Regions from separate parts of the Streptomyces sp. NPDC036813 genome, predicted to be linked through region 1. Evidence: riboswitches for the same ligand, from Rfam matches in the RefSeq annotation. Region 1 holds a riboswitch; each other region holds the start of a gene.
What was found. A riboswitch is a leader RNA that binds a small molecule or an ion and turns the genes downstream of it on or off. The one in region 1 is predicted to bind S-adenosylmethionine.

Region 1 (5,963 bases):
ACGCGATGATCTTGGCCATGTGAAGTGGTCCCTCCAGGACTGGGGGTGATTACTTCGGACCGCGCCCGCGCCCGCGACGGACGACCAAGACCCGCGGGTTCCTTGCCCCGCCCGGCCCCGGCCTCACCGACCCGGTCCTTACGTTGTCACTCTCACCTTCAGAGTGCTAACGCAATGATTAGCACTCGGCATGGTCGAGTGCAAGCGCCTGACGGGGTCCGGGCGGTGGATCAGCCGCCCGCGAACACGCCCCCGGCGCCGTCCGGACGTGCCCGGGCACGCGGAAGGGCCCGCACCCTGTGCGAGGTGCGGGCCCTTCGTGCGTGAATGAACGTTCAGGCGGTGACGCGAACCATGTCGGCCTGCGGACCCTTCTGGCCCTGCGAGATCTCGAACTCGACCCGCTGGCCCTCTTCCAGGGTGCGGTAGCCGTCCATCTGGATGGCGCTGTAGTGGACGAAGACGTCCGCACCACCGTCGACCGCGATGAAGCCGTAGCCCTTCTCCGCGTTGAACCACTTGACGGTGCCCTGAGCCATGCCTAACTCCCCTATTACTGGCCCTTGCACAGATCCACACTTCGCGGATCCGGGTCAGACCTCGCCCCCCGATGGAAGGGGGCGTGCGCCGGAACGCGTCGACCGCGGCTGAATGTATCTGTCCAACTGCCGTCTGCAACAGGTCAATCGGACGAGAATTCTGGACGAGCCCGGTCCGAAATCTCGCGAGAATTCACCTGAATTCCGAGCAAGTCGGGCCACACAAAGGGGGCAAAAAAGACAAAAGACCCGCGTACTTTGGCTACTTCTTGTCGCCCGTGCAGCAGGTTCATGAGATCGCGCCCCCGTCGATTCCGGGGCGCGTTCCCCAACTCTACCGCGCCTAATCACATGGAATTGCCCCCTCCGTTTCTCTCACGGAGGGGGCAATGCGATGAACTCTGTGTGTCAGCAGCCGCCGGCGACCGCCGGAATGATCGACACGCCCGCGCCGTCCGGGGTGGCCGTCTCCAGACCCTGCTCGAACCGCACGTCGTCGTCGTTGACGTACACGTTGACGAAGCGGCGCAGCTTGCCCTGGTCGTCCAGCACCCGCGCGGCGATCCCGGTGTGGTTCTTCTCCAGGTCCGCGATGACCTCGGCGAGGGTCGCCCCGTCGGCGGGAACCTCGGCCTGGCCACCGGTGTAGGTGCGCAGGATGGTGGGGATGCGAACGGTCACGCTCATGCGAGGCCAGCCTCTCGGAAGGAGTCCAGGTTCGGGCGGATGGTGGCGGTCAGGCCGGTGCCGGCCACCGCGTCCAGGGTCTTCAGGCCGTCACCGGTGTTCAGGACGACCGTCGTCTTCGTCGGGTCGAGGACACCGTTCTCGATCAGCTTGCGGGTCACACCCACGGTCACCCCGCCGGCGGTCTCCGCGAAGATGCCCTCCGTGCGGGCCAGCAGCTTGATCGCGTCGACGACCTGCTCGTCGGTGACGTCCTCCACCGCGCCGCCCGTGCGGCGCGCGATGTCCAGGACGTACGGGCCGTCGGCCGGGTTGCCGATCGCCAGCGACTTGGCGATGGTGTTCGGCTTCTGCGGGCGCACCACGTCGTGCCCGGCCTTGAAGGCCGTGGACACCGGCGAGCAGCCCTCGGCCTGCGCACCGAAGATCTTGTACGGCTTGTCCTCGACCAGGCCGAGCTTGATCAGCTCCTGCAGGCCCTTGTCGACCTTGGTGAGCTGCGAGCCGGAGGCGATCGGGATGACGAGCTGGTCGGGCAGCTGCCAGCCGAGCTGCTCGCAGATCTCGTACGCCAGGGTCTTGGAGCCCTCGGCGTAGTACGGCCGCAGGTTGACGTTGACGAAGCCCCAGCCCTCGCCGGCCGGGTCGCCGATCAGCTCGGAGCAGAAGCGGTTCACGTCGTCGTAGTTGCCCTCGATGCCGACGAGGTCGCCGCCGTAGATCGCGGCCATGACGATCTTGCCCTGCTCCAGGTCGTGCGGGATGAACACGCAGGAGCGGAAGCCGGCCCGTGCGGCGGCGGCGCCGACGGCGCCGGCCAGGTTGCCGGTGGAGGAGCAGGACAGGGTGGTGAAGCCGAAGGCGCGCGCCGCCTCCAGGGCCTGCGCGACGACGCGGTCCTTGAAGGAGTGGGTCGGGTTGCCGGAGTCGTCCTTGACGTACAGACCGCCGGTCACGCCGAGCTCGGCGGCGAGGTGGTCGGCCTTGACGAGCTTGGTCCAGCCCGGGTTGATGTTCGGCTTGTCGGCCACGTCCGCGGGGACGGGCAGCAGTGGTGCGTAGCGCCAGATGTTCGCGGGTCCCGCCTCGATGCGCTTGCGGAGTTCCTCGGTGTCGTAGGCCGAGAAGTCATAGGCGATCTCGAGCGGGCCGAAACATTCCTCGCACGCGAAGACCGGGCCCAGCGGGACGCGGTGACCGCATTCGCGGCAGCTCAGGGCCGCGGCGGGACCGAGGTCGACGGTGGAGGTGCTGGTAACTGTCTGCGCAGCCATGTGAGGCGAGGCCCTTTCTCCTCATCTTCCTCACGACGCATCTCGCCGTGAGACGGAATTGGCACCTTCCCCGGCCGGGAGCCTCGCCTGAACGAGTCCGGAGTCAGGGTGGTTGCCGGGGCTTCACCGGGCCGTGTCCCTCTGCCCCTCTGGATGAGCGGTATTCGGTTGTGAACGCGGCCGACCCCCGACATGCGATGGTCATCAGCGTTGTTCAAGACTGTAACCGAAGGCCAGGACAGTTGAGATAGTCGTCCGAACCGCGAGATGGATCACCCTTCACCCGGTGCGAGCCGGTGTGATCACGACAGTGAGGAGCCGCAGACCGTGCTTGAAGAAGTCGAGCGCTGGCTGACCACCCGCTCCTGGTCCGTGACCGATCGACCGCTGCACCAGGTCCTGGCCGCCAAGCGCGCCACGGGGCAGACGGTCTCCGTCGTGCTGCCCGCCCTCAACGAGGAGGAGACGGTCGGCGACATCGTCGCGATCGTCCGGCACGACCTCATGCAGCAGGTCCCGCTGGTCGACGAGGTGGTCGTGGTCGACTCGGGCTCCACCGACCGTACCGCCGAGGTGGCCGCGGCGGCGGGCGCCCGGGTCGTCCACCGCGACGAGATCCTGCCGCGCATACCCGCCGTCCCCGGCAAGGGCGAGGTGCTGTGGCGCTCCCTGCTGGTCACGAGCGGCGACATCGTCTGTTTCGTGGACGCGGATCTGAAGGAGTTCTCCTCCGACTTCGTCACGGGCATCGTCGGCCCGCTCCTCACCGACCCCGAGGTGCAGCTGGTCAAGGCGATGTACGACCGCCCGCTGGCCGGCGCCGCGGGCCAGGGCGGGCGGGTCACCGAACTGATGGCCCGCCCGCTGCTGAACATGCACTGGCCGCAGCTGGCCGGCTTCGTCCAGCCGCTCGGCGGCGAGTACGCGGCCCGCCGCTCCCTGCTGGAACAGCTGCCCTTCCCCGTCGGCTACGGCGTGGAGCTGGGCATGCTGGTCGACGCGCTGCACCTGGTCGGTCTTGACGCCCTGGCCCAGGTCGACGTCGGTGTGCGCATCCACCGCCACCAGGACGGCCAGGCCCTCGGCCGGATGGCCGCGGCGATCTACCGCACCGCCCAGCTCCGGCTGGCCCGCGGCCACCTGATCCGGCCGGCCCTGACCCAGTTCGAGCGGGGCGAGGACGGCTTCGAGCCGCGCACGTACTCCGTGGACACGGAGGAACGCCCCCCGATGATGGAGATCGCCGAGTACGCGGCGCGGAAGGTGGCGTGAGGCGCACGCCCCCGGCGGACGGCGAGGCGGCGGACGCCCCCGGCGGACGGCGAGGCGGCGGATGCCCTCGGCGGACGGCGGTGCGACGGTCAGCCGGCCCGGCCGCCGGACCGGCGCTGTCAGGATCTTCACCAGCGGTCGCGCAGGGGCCGCGTGAGCTCATGGTGTACGACCGGCCACCGGATCCGGCCATACGTTTGAGTTTTTCCGGGGCGGGCTAGGTTGAGGCGTATGGCTTCCACGCACGTTGCTGATCAGAGGGCTCGAGTGCTGGTCGCGTCCAACCGCGGCCCGGTGTCGTACTCGGTGGGCGACGACGGCTCGCTCGCCGCCAAGCGGGGCGGTGGCGGGCTGGTGTCCGGGCTGTCGGCCATCGGACCGGAGGCGGGCGCGCTGTGGGTGTGCTCCGCGCTGTCCGACGGCGACCGCGAGGCGGTGCGGCGCGGGGTGGGCGAGCAGGGCGTGCGGATGCTGGACATCCCGGCCGAGGTGCACGCCGACGCCTACAACGGCATCGCCAACTCGGTGCTGTGGTTCGTGCACCACATGCTCTACCAGACGCCCCTGGAGCCCGTCTTCGACGCGGAGTTCCGCAGGCAGTGGGCGTCGTACGAGACGTACAACCGGGCGTTCGCCGAGGCGCTGGCCGAGGAGGCCGCCGAGGGCGCCGTGGTGATCGTGCAGGACTACCACCTGACCCTGGTCCCGGGGATGCTCCGCGAGCTGCGCCCCGACCTGCGCATCGGGCACTTCTCGCACACGCCGTGGGCGCCGCCGGAGTACTTCCGGATGCTGCCGGACGACATCGCGCGCCAGGTGCTCGACGGGATGCTGGGCGCGGACCGGCTCGGCTTCCTCACCCAGCGCTGGGCGGACGCCTTCACGGCGTGCTGCGAGCAGTTCGCGGGCGGGCTCGGTACCACCCGGATCGGGGTGCACGGGCTCGGCGCGGACGCCGACTTCCTGCGCGAGCGGGCACACCGGACGGACGTGGGCGAGCGGATGGCGGCGCTGCGGGAGCAGATCGGCGCCGGCCGCAAGGCGATCGTCCGGGTGGACCGCACCGAACTGTCGAAGAACATCGTGCGCGGCCTGCTGGCGTACCGGCAACTGCTGGAGGACCACCCCGAGTGGCGCGAGCGGGTCGTGCACGTGGCGTTCGCCTACCCGTCCCGGCAGGACCTCGCCGTCTACCGGGACTACACGGCCGAGGTGCAGCGGGTGGCCGAGGAGATCAACGCCGACTACGGCACGGACGGCTGGACGCCGGTCGTGCTGCACGTCGAGGACGACTTCGCGCGCTCGCTCGCGGCGTACCGGCTCGCGGACGTGGCGCTGGTCAACCCGATCCGGGACGGCATGAACCTGGTCGCCAAGGAGGTGCCGCTGGTCTCCGACGAGGGGTGCGCGCTGGTGCTGTCGCGGGAGGCCGGGGCGTTCGAGGAGCTGGGCGAGGACGCGATCGCGGTCAATCCGTACGACGTGACCGGTACGGCGGCCGCCCTGCACGAGGCGTTGAGCATGCCGGCGGGAGAGCGCGGCGAGCGGGCCAAGCGGCTGGCGGCAGCGGCGACCGCGCTGCCGCCCGCCAAATGGTTCCTGGAGCAGCTGGAGGCGTTGCAGGGGTGACCCCGCGCGGCTACGCGGGCCGGGTCACCCGGTCCGCCAGCGCCGACAGCAGGCGTACGACTCCCTCCGGGCCGTCGACCACCACGTCCGCCCGCTTCGACAGCTCCGTGACCTCCGCGCTGCCGCTGCACACCAGCAGGCCCGGGACGCCCTCGGCGCGCAGGGCGTCGACGGCCGCGAAGGCGGGCAGGTCGCCCAGGTCGTCGCCGGCGTAGACGACGGACCCGGCGCCCACCGCGCGGACGTACTCCGTCAGTGCCACCCCCTTGTCGACGCCGGGCGGGCGCAGCTCCAGGACCAGGCGGCCGGGTTCGACGATCAGCCCGTGCCGCGCCGCCAGGTCCGCCAGCGGCTCGCGCAGCGCCTCGAACGCGGCCTGCGGATCCTCGGCGCGGCGGGTGTGCACGGCGACCGCGCGGCCCTTCTCCTCGATCCACGTGCCCCGCCAGGCGCCGACCGAGTCCAGCAGCCCGGGCAGCTCGGCGCGCACCGCCGCGACGCCCGGATGGGGCGGCGGGGCGGTCAGCTCACCGGTGGCGGCCTCCCAGCGTTCGGCGCCGTA
Region 2 (5,963 bases), on a different contig from region 1:
GGCGCTGCACACCCTCACAGCGCACGAGCAGTACCAGCCGCTCGAGATCGGCCCCACGGTCGACGAGAACGGTGTCGAGCGCAAGCTGAAGGGCGGCGAGAAGCTGCGCGCCAAGCTCAGCGAGGCGTACTTCGGTGAGGAGTCGCAGATTCCGAAGCCGACCGCCGAGGAGTACAGGGAGATCACGAGCGGCCACGGCCACCACTGATCGCTGCGTCAGCCACGCCACGGTCGAAGGGCCCCGTCCGGTGTTCGGACGGGGCCCTTCGCCGTGCCCGGGGCCGCCGTGCCGGGTTGCCTGTCCGGAGGTCGCCTACCCGGCGGGTCGCCGTGCCCGGCGAGCAGCCCTGCCCGGGGGCCGCCGTGCCCGGCGGGTCGCCTTGCCCGGTCGGGCTTCGAGGTGTCGGGCCGGGATGAGGGGGCCGGTGACGTAGTGGGGTCGGTCGCGGGTTCGGGGCGAGGGGGCGTCGGCCCGTCCTGCCGCCCGTGGTGCAGGCCCCGTCCGGTGATGGGACGGGGCCCTTCGCCGTGCCCGGGGGTCGCCGTGCCCGGCCAGTAGCCGTGCCTGGCGGTTAGCCCTGCCCAGGGGGTCACCGTGCCCGGCGGGTTGCTCTGCCGGGGCCTCGCTTGCCCGGCGGGTTGCCTTGCCCGGTCCGGCTTCGAGGTGCCGGGCCGGGACAGAGGGGGCGGTGACGTAGTGGGGTCGGCCGTGGGTTCGCAGCGAGGGGGGCGACGGCCATTTTGCGCCCGTGGTGCAGGCCCCGTCCGGGGTTCGGACGGGGCCCTTCGCCGTGCCCGGGGGGCGCCGTGCCCGGGGGGTAGCCCTGCCCGGGGGGCGCCGTGCCCGGCGGGTGGCCCCGCCCGGGGGTCGCCTGCCCGGCAGGTTGCTCTGCCGGGGCCTCGCTTGCCCGGCGGGTTGCCTTGCCCGGTCCGGCTTCGAGGTGCCGGGCCGGGACAGAGGGGCCTGGCCGGGACAGAGGGGGCGGTGACGTAGTGGGGTCGGCCGTGGGTTCGCAGCGAAGGGGGCGACGGCCGTTTTGCGCCCGTGGTGCAGGCCCCGTCCGGGGTTCGGACGGGGCCCTTCGCCGTGGCCGGGGCTGGATAGGGTGGAGGTGTCATTCGATGTGTGAGACGACCAGGAGCGGCTGATGAGCGCTGTGACCCCCGCTGGAGGCGACACCGCGGCGGGCCGTTCCTGGCCCCGCGTGCTGAACGGCCTGCTGGAGGGCCGTGACCAGAGCGCCGAGGACACCGCCTGGGCGATGGACCAGATCATGCGCGGCGAGGCCACCGACGCGCAGATCGCCGGATTCGCGGTCGCGCTGCGGGCCAAGGGCGAGACGGTCGAGGAGATCACCGGTCTCGTCCGGGCGATGTACGACCACGCCAACGTCATCGAGGTGCCCGGTCCGACCGTCGACATCGTCGGCACCGGCGGCGACGGCGCGAAGACGGTGAACATCTCCACGATGTCCTCGATCGTCGTGGCCGGCACGGGCGCGAAGGTCGTCAAGCACGGCAACCGTGCCGCGTCCTCGGCCTCCGGCGCCTCGGACGTGCTGGAGAAGCTCGGCGTCAATCTCAACCTGCCGCTGCACCGGGTGCCCCAGGTGGCCGAGGAGGCGGGCATCACCTTCTGCTTCGCGGTGAAGTTCCACCCGGCGCTGCGTCATGTGGCCGCCGCCCGCGGCCAGTTGGGCATCCGCACCACCTTCAACGTGCTGGGTCCGCTGACCAACCCGGCGAAGGTGCGGGCGCAGGCCGTCGGCGTCGCCGACGCGAAGATGGCGCCCATCGTGGCCGGCGTCTTCGCGGAGCGCGGCAACTCCTCCCTGGTCTTCCGGGGCGACGACGGCCTGGACGAGCTGACGATCACCGCCACGTCCCGGGTCTGGATCGTCCGCGACGGCAAGGTCACCGAGGAGACCTTCGACCCGCGGGAGGTCGGCATCGACCTTGCCCCCGTGGAGGCCCTGCGCGGCGCCGACGCGTCCTACAACGCCGAGGTGGCCCGGCGCCTGCTGGACGGCGAGCAGGGCCCCGTCCGGGACGCCGTCGTGCTCAACTCGGCGGCCGCGCTGGTCGCCCTGGCGCCGACCGACGCACCCCTGACGGAACAGATCCGCACCGCCATGGCGAAGGCGGCCCACTCCATCGACTCCGGGTCGGCCAAGCGCACGCTGGAGCGCTGGGTGGCGGCCAGCAACTCCTAGCGTCGACTGAGACGCGTCCCGCGATCCGGACTCGGGTTGCGGGACGCCGATCACTTCCGTTACGTTCCTTGACCAGGTCATGAGTGACAGTCATGAGGCCCCGGCCGACTGTCCGGCAACCCTCCGTCCGTGGCGGGGTGCCCCGGGTGAAGACCAGGCCGCAGTCAGCAAGGTCTGCGGCAAGCGCGGACCCCTCGCGAACCCAGGGGTCCTGGTCGTCGAGGAGTCTTCCGTGAGCAAGCGAATGCGATAGGGCCGCCGAGCCCCGCCTCCGCACACCCTTCTTCGTATCTTTCCCGCGCCTTCTCGCGCGTCCTCACGGGAGTTCCGCCATGTCTGTCTCCACCGCTGCCTCCGACCGTTCCGTTTGTGCCCCGCTGCCCGTTCTGGGCCGGGATGTCACCGTCCCGCTCGTCACCGGCGGCGAGGTCACCTACGCCGCCCTCGACTACGCCGCCAGCGCCCCCGCCCTGCAGCGGGTCTGGGACGACGTGGCCGCGTACGCGCCGTACTACGGCAGCGTGCACCGCGGTGCCGGCTACCTCTCCCAGCTGTCCACCGACCTGTTCGAGAACGCCCGGAACACGGTCGCGGAGTTCCTCGGCTGCCGCGAGGGCGACCAGGTCGTCTTCACCCGCTCCACCACGGACTCGCTCAACCTGCTGGCCCGGGCGATCCCGGCCGACTGCCAGGTCTTCGTCTTCGAGACCGAGCACCACGCCTCGCTGCTGCCCTGGCAGCACGCCAAGGTCACCTACCTCAACGCCCCGCGCACCCCGCAGCAGGCCGTCGAGACCCTGGAGCGCGCCCTCGCCGGCCGCACCGAGTCGATCGAAGGGGGCCACGGCCCGGCCCTGGTCTGCGTCACCGGTGCCTCCAACGTCACCGGCGAGCTGTGGCCGGTGCGCGAGCTGGCGGCCGCCGCGCACGCCCACGGTGCGCGGATCGTCCTGGACGCCGCCCAGCTGGCGCCGCACCACCCGGTGAGCGTGCGCGACCTCGACGTCGACTGGGTCGCCTTCTCCGGCCACAAGCTGTACGCCCCCTTCGGCTCCGGCGTCCTCGCCGGGCGCGCCGACTGGCTCCAGGCCGCCGACCCCTACCTCGCGGGCGGCGGTGCCAGCCGCAAGGTCGCCCGGCGCGAGGACGGGGGAGTGGACGTGGAGTGGCACGACAGCGCCGCCCGTCATGAGGCCGGCTCCCCGAACGTGATCGGCGCCTACTCCATCGCCTCCGCCTGCAAGGCGCTGACCGAGGCCGGCTGGGACACCCTGGTCGCGCGCGAGCAGCACCTGATCGCCACGGTCCGCGAGGGCCTGGCCGACGTGCCGGAGGTGCGGATCCTCTCCCTCTTCGGCGACGACGCCCCCCGGGTCGGTGTGATCTCGTTCGTCGTCGAGGGCTGGAACAGCTCCCACTTCGCCGCGGCCCTGTCCGCCGAGTACGGCATCGGCGTCCGCGACGGCCTCTTCTGCGCCCACCCCTTGGTGCGCACCCTGCTCGGCAGCGACCCCCAGACCCAGGGCGAGTGCGGCGCCCCCGAGGCGGCCCCCGGCGAGAAGTCCCTCAACGCCATCCGTGTGAGCTTCGGCGCGGGCACGCCCGACGAGCACGTCGAGCGCTTCGTCACGGCGGTGCGGGAACTGGTCACCCAGGGCGCCCAGTGGACGTACCGGACGGAGGACGGCCGCTGCGTGCCGGCGGTCTGAGGTGCCGTAGCGCCCGGTGAGGCGGTGTGCGCCCGGTCAGGAGTCCAGACCGATGGCGAACGCCGCCTCCAGGTCGTGCTGGGAGTACGTGCGAAAAGCGACGTGCGTGTCCGTGCCCTCCACGCCGGGGATCTTGCTGATCCGCCCCGGAATGACCTCCGCGAGGTCCTCGTGCCGGCGCACCCGCACCATGGCGATCAGGTCGTACGTGCCCGTCACGGAGAACACCTCGCTCACCGATTCCAGCGAAGCGATCTGCTCGGCGATCTCGGGGATCCGGTCCACGCTGGTCTTGATGAGGACGATCGCGGTGATCACGGCTGGTTCTCTCCCTCGGGGGCCGGAGCAGGGGCGGCTTTCACTCTAGTCGCCCGCCCGTCGCCCACCACCGCCCCTCCCGGGCCCCGCTTCGCGCCCCTGTCCTTCCGGAAGAGGACCCACGCGACCAGGAAGCCCAGCCCGAACCCGATCAGATGGGCCAGGTACGCCACCCCCGGGCCCTGGGTGGCCCGCCCCGCCGCCAGCCATTGCAGCGCCGCCCAGAACGGCAGGACGACCCACGCCGGGAAGCGCAGCGGCACAAAGAACAGGAACGGCAGGAGACTGGTCACCCGGGCGCGGGGAAAGAGGGAGAGAAACGCGCCGAGGACCGCCGAGATCGCCCCCGAGGCGCCGACGAGCGACTGCTCGGATGCGGCGTGTGCGGCGGCGTATCCCAGCAGGGCCAGACAGCCGCAGCCGACGTAGAACACGACGAACCGGCCGCGGCCCATCCGTTCCTCGGTCATCGCTCCGAAGACGTAGAGGAAGAGCATGTTGCCGAGCAGATGCACCCAGCTGCCGTGCACGAACAGGGCGGTCACGGGCGTCAGGGCCGCTCGCGGGGAGCCCCGGAGGAGTTCGGCCGGGACCACGCCCCAGCGCCGGAACCAGGCCCGCTGGGCGGTGAGCAGCTCGTCACCGTGGCCGTAGGCCGGGTTCACACCCGCCGCCGGCCCCAGCAGGAAGATCAGGCAGCACGCGGCGATCAGTGCGTACGTCACCGGGGCCGAGGTGCGCCGGAGGGTCCTGGTCGCCTTGCCGACCGCGGTCGTCCAGTTGCCGATCATGTCTACAGAGCATGACGTAACGGGACGCATCGGACGAGGCCGCCTCGCCGCCGTGGACGGACCAGCGGCGAGTCACCGCCAGGCCGTAGGGTTACGAGCCACACGCACCGGGGAGCCCGGTGCGTCACCGACACTGGAAGAAAGCGAACAGTCACGATGACGGTTCCCCTGCCGACCGCCACGACGCGGTGGCGCTGCACGCTCTGCGGCAACCTCACCCGCTTCGACGTGACCCGCTCGTCGAAGGTCGTCGAGTACGTGCACCTCGATCTCGCGGGCGAGCCCAAGGTCGAGGAGCGCGAGGTGCTCAGTGAGACCATCGAGTCGGTGCGCTGCCGCTGGTGCAACGCCGTGGACCAGGTGGAGCTCGTGGACCGGCCCGCGGCCGAGGCCTGAGCAGAGCGCCCCTCACGGCCGACAGGGAAACGTACGACAGGTACAGGAGTGACGGATGGTGGAGACCGCAGGCGGGGGGCCGGGCGACGGCGCCGCTGAGGTGCTCGACCGTCCGCTGCCCGACGGCGTGCGCCGCAAAGTCGTCCAGATCGTCGCGGACGGCTTCGGCGGACTGACCGTCGGCGAACTGCCCGCACAGCTTCGGCAGTACGCGCGGTTCGCGCCGAACCGGCGGGCCAAGTTCGCCGGGAACGCGATGGCGGCCGCGCTGGAGACGGATCCGCTGTTCCGGCAGCGGATCGGCGAGAAGTTCAGAGAAGCGCAGCCGGAACTGGCCGGCGCCCTGGACTCCGGCTCGCCGCCCCCGGCCGCGGACCCGCTCGACGTGGCGGCCGCGGCCTATGTTCTGCGGCCGGCGGGCTGGGTCAAGCTGGTCACGGCGGCCGGCGAGGAGGCGCAGCGCGCCCACGCCGAGCGCGCCGACGAGGAGAGCCGCGCCGAGCTGGAGCGGCTGCGCGAGCTGCTCGCGCAGACGA
Region 3 (5,963 bases), on a different contig from region 1:
GCCGCCGCGACTTCAAGGCGGGCGAGGCCCGCGTGGTGACCGTGAGCCGCACCTACGACGTCCCGCTCGACGACCTCTGGGACGCGTGCACCAACCCCGAGCGCATCCCCCGCTGGTTCCTGCCGGTGGAGGGCGACCTGCGCGAGGGCGGCCGCTTCCAGCTGCAGGGCCAGGCCGGCGGCACGATCGAGCGCTGCGAGGCACCCAAGGGCTTCACCGCGACCTGGGAGTACGGCGGCGAGGTCAGCTGGATCGAGCTGCGGCTGACGCCGGAGGGGGAGGGGCGGACCCGCTTCGAGCTGGACCACATCGCCCACGTCGACGACACCAAGTGGGCCGAGTTCGGGCCCGGCGCGGTCGGCGTCGGCTGGGACGGGATGCTCGTCGGCCTCACCGTGCACCTGCGGACCGGCGAGAGCGTCGACCCGGCCGAGGGCATGGCGTGGATGACGTCCGAGGAGGGCCGCCGCTTCTCCACCGAGAGCAGCGAGGCCTGGTACGCCGCGAACGTGGCGAGCGGCGAGGACGAGCGCCGGGCCCGCGAGGCCGCCGACCGTACGACGGCGGCGTACACGGGCGCCGGCTGACGGCTGCGCCCGCCCCTGCCCGGCGGGAGCACCCGCGCGGGTGGGGTAGGGTTTACCTGCGTGATCACGCGGTCCACCGCGTGCGACGCACCGGGACGTGGCGCAGCTTGGTAGCGCACTTGACTGGGGGTCAAGGGGTCGCAGGTTCAAATCCTGTCGTCCCGACGGGAGCACAGCTCCATGGTCGCGGGTCGGGCCGGTTGCGGAGGAGTCCGCAACCGGCCCTCGACTGTTTCACGGCATGTAGACCTGCTCCAGGCTGTGGATGGCGCCGTCGTCACCGGTCGCGTACTTGAACACCAGGCCGGAGTCGGGGTGCGCCTTGATCCAGTCGACGAGCTCCTGCACACCGATGCGCTGGTTCCCGCTGCCGGCGACGACGGGGTTGGTGGCGGTGACGTACGCGGCCTGGTCGAGGGCCCAGCGGCTGTCCTCGCCGGTCACGACGAACGGCGTCCCGTCGGAGTCCTTGCCGGGGCAACCCCACGCCCCGTGCTGAATGACGAGGTTCACCTTCCCGGTGCTCGCGGGGAGTTCCTCGACGCGGTACACGGCGATCTCGTCGGGGTCGACATGGTCCGGGTCCGGCGCCTTGTCGGCGCAGTCGGCGGCCGGTGCCGTGCTCTTCGCCGGGCCGGAGGCCTTGGAGGCGGGCTTGGCCTTGGACGCTCCGGCACCGGCCGCACCCGGCGACGCGGTCGCGGTGGAACCGGCACCCCCCGACCCTGCGGCCCCCGCCGTGGAACCAGCGGCTCCGGTCCCCCCGGCGCCCGAGGCCGCCCCGCCGTTGCCGCCGCCGGACGTGCCGGACGCCTGGCTCGCCGTGGCGGCGGCGCTCGGCTGACCCTCGGCTCCGGCGGGGGAGTGGCCCCCCTGACAGGCGGTCAGCGCTGCGGCCAGCCCGGCGGCGGCGAGCGCGATGACGGCGGGTCTGAGGCGATGAACGGTCATGTCGGGATGTCCCCCCTGGTCACGGGCGGCCGCGTCGGCCGCACACAGGCCGGGAACGTAACAGCGCCTCAGCTCACGCCGCACCCCCGGAACGTGCTGTGTCACGGACTCCGGACAATGCCGTCACGGGGCGCGGATCATGTGACGGGTGACAGGGACGGAGAGCGCGTCCGGCGCGTCCGGGTCCGACCAACCAGTGGACGCCCCCTTGACGGTGAACCGTGACCGATCGACACTCCAGAACAGGGAATCCTAGTGAACAGGTAGGGAATGGCATGAGGACTCGCGCACCGCTCCCGGCCCACGCCCGAGCGAGCCGGTCGCCCCTGCTCACCTCCCGCCGTCACATCGACCTGCTGCGCGTCTGCAGCGCCATCGGTCCCGCCGCCTGAGCCCAGGGCCTGAGGTCAGGGCCTGAGGTCAGGGCCTGAGCCCGGGCTCGGCCCCGCGCCTTCGCGTGCCGCGCACCGGCGGCGGCCGGCACGCCCCGGGCACGCGGCTGTTCGTGCGGTCCGCCCGCCGGAGGCCGACACACGCCCGGCTCGCGGCCGTTCGTACGGTGCCCTCCCGCCGGGCCGTCGGCAGCACCTCTGCCCTCCGCGTCGCCGTTCACGGAGCCACCCGAGTGGCCGCAAAGGTCACCGTCGCCCCACGGGGGCCGTCCGCCCTCGCACCCCCGCGCGCTTCCGCGCGCCCGATCCCCGGGAGACCCATGTCCATCGCACCGCTCGCCGCCCATTCCTCCGTGTCGTCCGCGTCCGCCTTCCGGGGGCGGATCGGGCGGGACGCGCGCAGTGGGCACTACGCCGTGCCCCGCCGCTACCGGCTGCACGTGTCGACCGCCAGTCCCGACGGGCTGCGCATCGCCGTCACGCACAGCCTGCTCGGGCTCGACGAGAGCTGTCCGGTCACCTTCCTGCCCGCCGTCCCGGACTGCCCCGACGGCGGTCACGTCACGCTGCGCCCGCTGTACGAGGCCAGCGCCCACCGCTACCCGGGCCCCGCCCTCGCCCCCGTGCTCAGCGACGACTGGTCCGGGCGGATCGTCAGCACGCACGCCCGCGACATCATGCGCGACCTCGACCGGCACTTCGCCTCCGGCCACCCCTCGCTCTACCCTCGCGCCGACGCCGCCGGGATCGAGGCCGTGGAGCGGCTGTGCGCCGACGGCATCGAAGAGGCGGCCCAGCGCGCCGGATCGGCCGCCGCCGACCCCGCCGAGCGGGCGGCCGCCCTGCGCACCCTGCTGACCGCGCTGGACGACGCCGAGCGGCTGCTGAGCGGCCAGAGGTATCTCCTCGGCGACCGACTCACCGCGGCCGACATCGAGTTGTGGGTCACGCTGGTGCAACTCGACACCGTGCACCGGCATCACCTGGACGCCGCCGCCGTGCAGCGCGTCGCCGCTCACGCCGCCCTGTGGTCCCACGCCCGCCGCCTGGCCGCCCACCCGGCCTTCGGCGCCCACCTCGACCTCGACGGCATCGCCCGCCGCCACCACGCCCGTTGCCGCGGACTGGAGGCCGCCGGTTCCGCCGTACAGATCCTCGACTGGGCCTCTCACGCCAGGTCCCAGCAGGCGGACGGCCGTTGACAGCTGTTCGGGCAGCTGTCTTAATTACGGCCCAGAACGGTCATGAGCGTCAGCGACAAGCCCTGGCTCGCTGACCGGCAACCCTCGCTCCGCGGTGGGGTGCCCCAGGTGACGACCGGACCGGATGACGTTCGGTAAGCGCGAGGCCCGTGGGGCCGGAACAGTGACGGTGACGTGATGCACGCAGCTCCCAGCACGGCGGCCCGCCGCGCCGTGGGCTGCGTGCGGCCGTATGCGAACCCGCTGGTCGCCGACCGTGCCGTCGATCTCCTGCGCGTCAACAGCGCACTGTGTACCGCACCGGGCCGAGCCCGCTGCCGGGGCTGACCTCTCAGCCGTCCGCCCCGCGCTCCTTCGCCGCACCCCGCACCCGCGGCGTGCCGTCGCCCGCCCGAGCCCCCGGTCCCGTGCGTTTTCCCGCGCCCCGCCCCGTCCGCCCGGCAGCCGCCCCGCGCTGCCCGGACGCGGGCGCGCGCGGCCCGCCGCGGCCGAGGGGCGCCGACTCCCCGCCGGAGCCCTCCATGAGCCAACCCCAAGGCGTCGCCGTCTCCCTCGCCGAACCACCGGCCACCGACACAGTGCCGGAGAAGCAACACCCGCCCCGTGTCGTGCCGTTGCGGCATCCCGGGCGCTGGGTCGCCACGGCCGTCGTGCTCGTCCTGCTCGCGCAGTTCGTGCACGGACTGGCCACCAACAGCTTCTACCAGTGGGACCGCTTCGGCTACTGGTTCTCCCGTCCCACCATCCTCGACGGCCTCCTCATCACCCTGGAGGTCACCGCCTACAGCGCGGTCCTCGGCCTCCTCGGCGGGATCTTGCTGGCGCTCGCCCGGCTGTCCCGCAGCCCGGTGCTGCGCCTGGTCAGCTGGACGTACGTCTGGGCGCTGCGGTCCATCCCGCTCATCGTCGTCCTGCTGTTCCTGTACAACTTCTCCGCCCTGTACAAGACCCTCAGTCTCGGCGTCCCCTTCGGGCCGGCCTTCCTCACGTTCGACGAGTCGCGGCTGGCCACCGACATGGTCGTCGCTGTCGTCGGCCTCAGCCTCAACGAGGCCGCCTACGCCGCCGAGGTGGTGCGCGGCGGCATCCTCTCCGTCGACCAGGGCCAGCACGACGCGGCGGCGGCCCTCGGCCTGCCCAGGAGCCGCCAGTTCACCCGGATCACGCTGCCGCAGGCGCTGCGCTCCATCATCCCGAACTACGTCAACCAGCTGATCGGCCTCGTCAAGAGCACCTCGCTGGTCTTCTACGTCTCCCTGCTCGACCTGTTCGGCGCCGCGCAGACCATGGGTTCCACCTACCCCGGCGACATCGTGCCGCTGCTGCTGGTCGTCACCGTCTGGTACCTGCTGCTCACCAGCGCGATCTCCGTCGTGCAGTTCTACGTCGAACGCCACTACGCCCGTGGCGCCGCCCGCTCCCTGCCGCCGACCCCGCTGCAGCGCCTGCGCGCAGGTCTCACCGGCCTGCGGGCCCGCGCCCGCCGCGAGGCCGCCCTATGACAGGCCTGCCGTCGTCTCCCTCCGCTCACCCGTTCACCCCGTTCACCCAGCGACAAGGACAGCCATGACCACCCACAGCACCCGACGTCACCTGCTGCGCGGCCTCACCGCCGCCACGGCCGCCGCGCTCCTCGCCGGTTCCCTCGCCGCCTGCGGCGGGGACAGCGAGGCCGCGACCACGGCCGACACCGCCGGGACGGTGACCGTGGGACGGCTGTCCAACGGCGCCGCCCAGGAGGCCGCTGTGAAGGTGAGCGAGGTGAAGTCCCTCAGCGCCGAGGTGCCTGCCGAGATCAGAAAGCGCGGCACTCTCCGTGTCGGCGTCGGCGCCCTGCCGTCCGGCTTCCCGCCGCTGGCCTACGTCGGCGGCGACCAGAAGACCCTCACCGGCGCCGAACCCGACCTCGGCCGGCTGGTCGCCGCGGTCCTCGGCCTCAAGCCCGAACTGCGCAACGCCACCTGGGAGAACATGTTCGTCGGCCTCGACAGCGGCAAGTCCGACGTCCTCTTCTCCAACGTCACCGACACCGAGGAGCGCAAGCGCAAGTACGAGTTCGCCTCCTACCGGCAGGACAACCTCGCCTTCGAGGTCCCCAAGGCCGACACCTGGACGTTCGACGGCGACTACCGTGCCCTCGCCGGCAAGACCGTCGCCGTCGGCAGCGGCACCAACCAGGAGCGGATCCTGCTGGAGTGGAAGAAGAAGCTTCAGAGCGAGGGCAAGAAGCTCACCGTCAAGTACTACCAGGACCACAACAGCACCTACCTGGCCCTGAACAGCGGCAAGATCGACGCCTACTTCGGCCCCAACCCGGGCATCGCCTACCACGTCACCCAGACAGCGAAGACCCCGCAGGCCACCCGCACCGCGGGCACCTTCTCCGGGGCCGGGGCCACCTTGCAGGGGCTGATCGCCGCCACCACCAAGAAGGGCAGCGGACTGGCCAAGCCGGTCGCCGACGCCATCAACCACCTCATCAAGAGCGGTCAGTACGCGCAGTGGCTCAAGGCGTGGAACCTCTCGAACGAGGCCGTCGCCACGTCACAGATCAACCCGCCCGGCCTGCCGCTGGACAACTCCTGACGCCGGGAACACCCATGTCCGGTCCGGGCGTTGAACCCACGACGACCCTCGCGCGGCCGCAGCCGCCGCGCCCGCCCGCACCCCGGAGGTGACGCCCGTGCTCCGCAGTCCGCACGCCGTCCGCCTCCACACCCGGGCGCACATCGATCTGCTGCGCGTGGCCGGCGCGCTCTGTCGCGCCTGACGCGTCCCGCCGGATCCTCCGTCACCCGGCCGCCCTCGCGGCCTCCGCCGCGCCCGCGCCC

Region 2: it holds a riboswitch for S-adenosylmethionine, as region 1 does, so the genes downstream of both, ACZ67Q_RS10530 (aminotransferase class V-fold PLP-dependent enzyme) here and thrC (threonine synthase) in region 1, are expected to answer to the same signal.
Region 3: it holds a riboswitch for S-adenosylmethionine, as region 1 does, so the genes downstream of both, ACZ67Q_RS03555 (amino acid ABC transporter permease) here and thrC (threonine synthase) in region 1, are expected to answer to the same signal.

What each region holds. Positions count from the first base shown of each region.
Region 1 covers NZ_JBVJPV010000011.1:173,108-179,070, forward strand. The annotation lists gene groL (chaperonin GroEL) at 1-19, opposite strand, end outside; gene ACZ67Q_RS23315 (cold-shock protein) at 336-539, opposite strand; gene ACZ67Q_RS23320 (MoaD/ThiS family protein) at 948-1,226, opposite strand; gene thrC (threonine synthase) at 1,223-2,500, opposite strand; SAM riboswitch class I at 2,519-2,660, opposite strand; gene ACZ67Q_RS23330 (glucosyl-3-phosphoglycerate synthase) at 2,828-3,772, shown strand; gene ACZ67Q_RS23335 (alpha,alpha-trehalose-phosphate synthase (UDP-forming)) at 4,004-5,401, shown strand; gene otsB (trehalose-phosphatase) at 5,412-5,963, opposite strand, start outside.
Region 2 covers NZ_JBVJPV010000004.1:110,809-116,771, forward strand. The annotation lists gene qcrB (cytochrome bc1 complex cytochrome b subunit) at 1-208, shown strand, start outside; gene trpD (anthranilate phosphoribosyltransferase) at 1,149-2,213, shown strand; SAM riboswitch class IV at 2,289-2,405, shown strand; gene ACZ67Q_RS10530 (aminotransferase class V-fold PLP-dependent enzyme) at 2,546-3,922, shown strand; gene ACZ67Q_RS10535 (Lrp/AsnC family transcriptional regulator) at 3,959-4,240, opposite strand; gene ACZ67Q_RS10540 (rhomboid family intramembrane serine protease) at 4,237-5,031, opposite strand; gene ACZ67Q_RS10545 (hypothetical protein) at 5,188-5,427, shown strand; gene ACZ67Q_RS10550 (NYN domain-containing protein) at 5,483-5,963, shown strand, end outside.
Region 3 covers NZ_JBVJPV010000001.1:815,908-821,870, forward strand. The annotation lists gene ACZ67Q_RS03530 (SRPBCC family protein) at 1-587, shown strand, start outside; tRNA gene ACZ67Q_RS03535 (tRNA-Pro) at 679-752, shown strand; gene ACZ67Q_RS03540 (hypothetical protein) at 822-1,538, opposite strand; gene ACZ67Q_RS03545 (putative leader peptide) at 1,814-1,930, shown strand; gene ACZ67Q_RS03550 (glutathione S-transferase C-terminal domain-containing protein) at 2,251-3,132, shown strand; SAM riboswitch class IV at 3,171-3,279, shown strand; gene ACZ67Q_RS03555 (amino acid ABC transporter permease) at 3,654-4,634, shown strand; gene ACZ67Q_RS03560 (ABC transporter substrate-binding protein) at 4,699-5,718, shown strand; gene ACZ67Q_RS03565 (putative leader peptide) at 5,816-5,902, shown strand.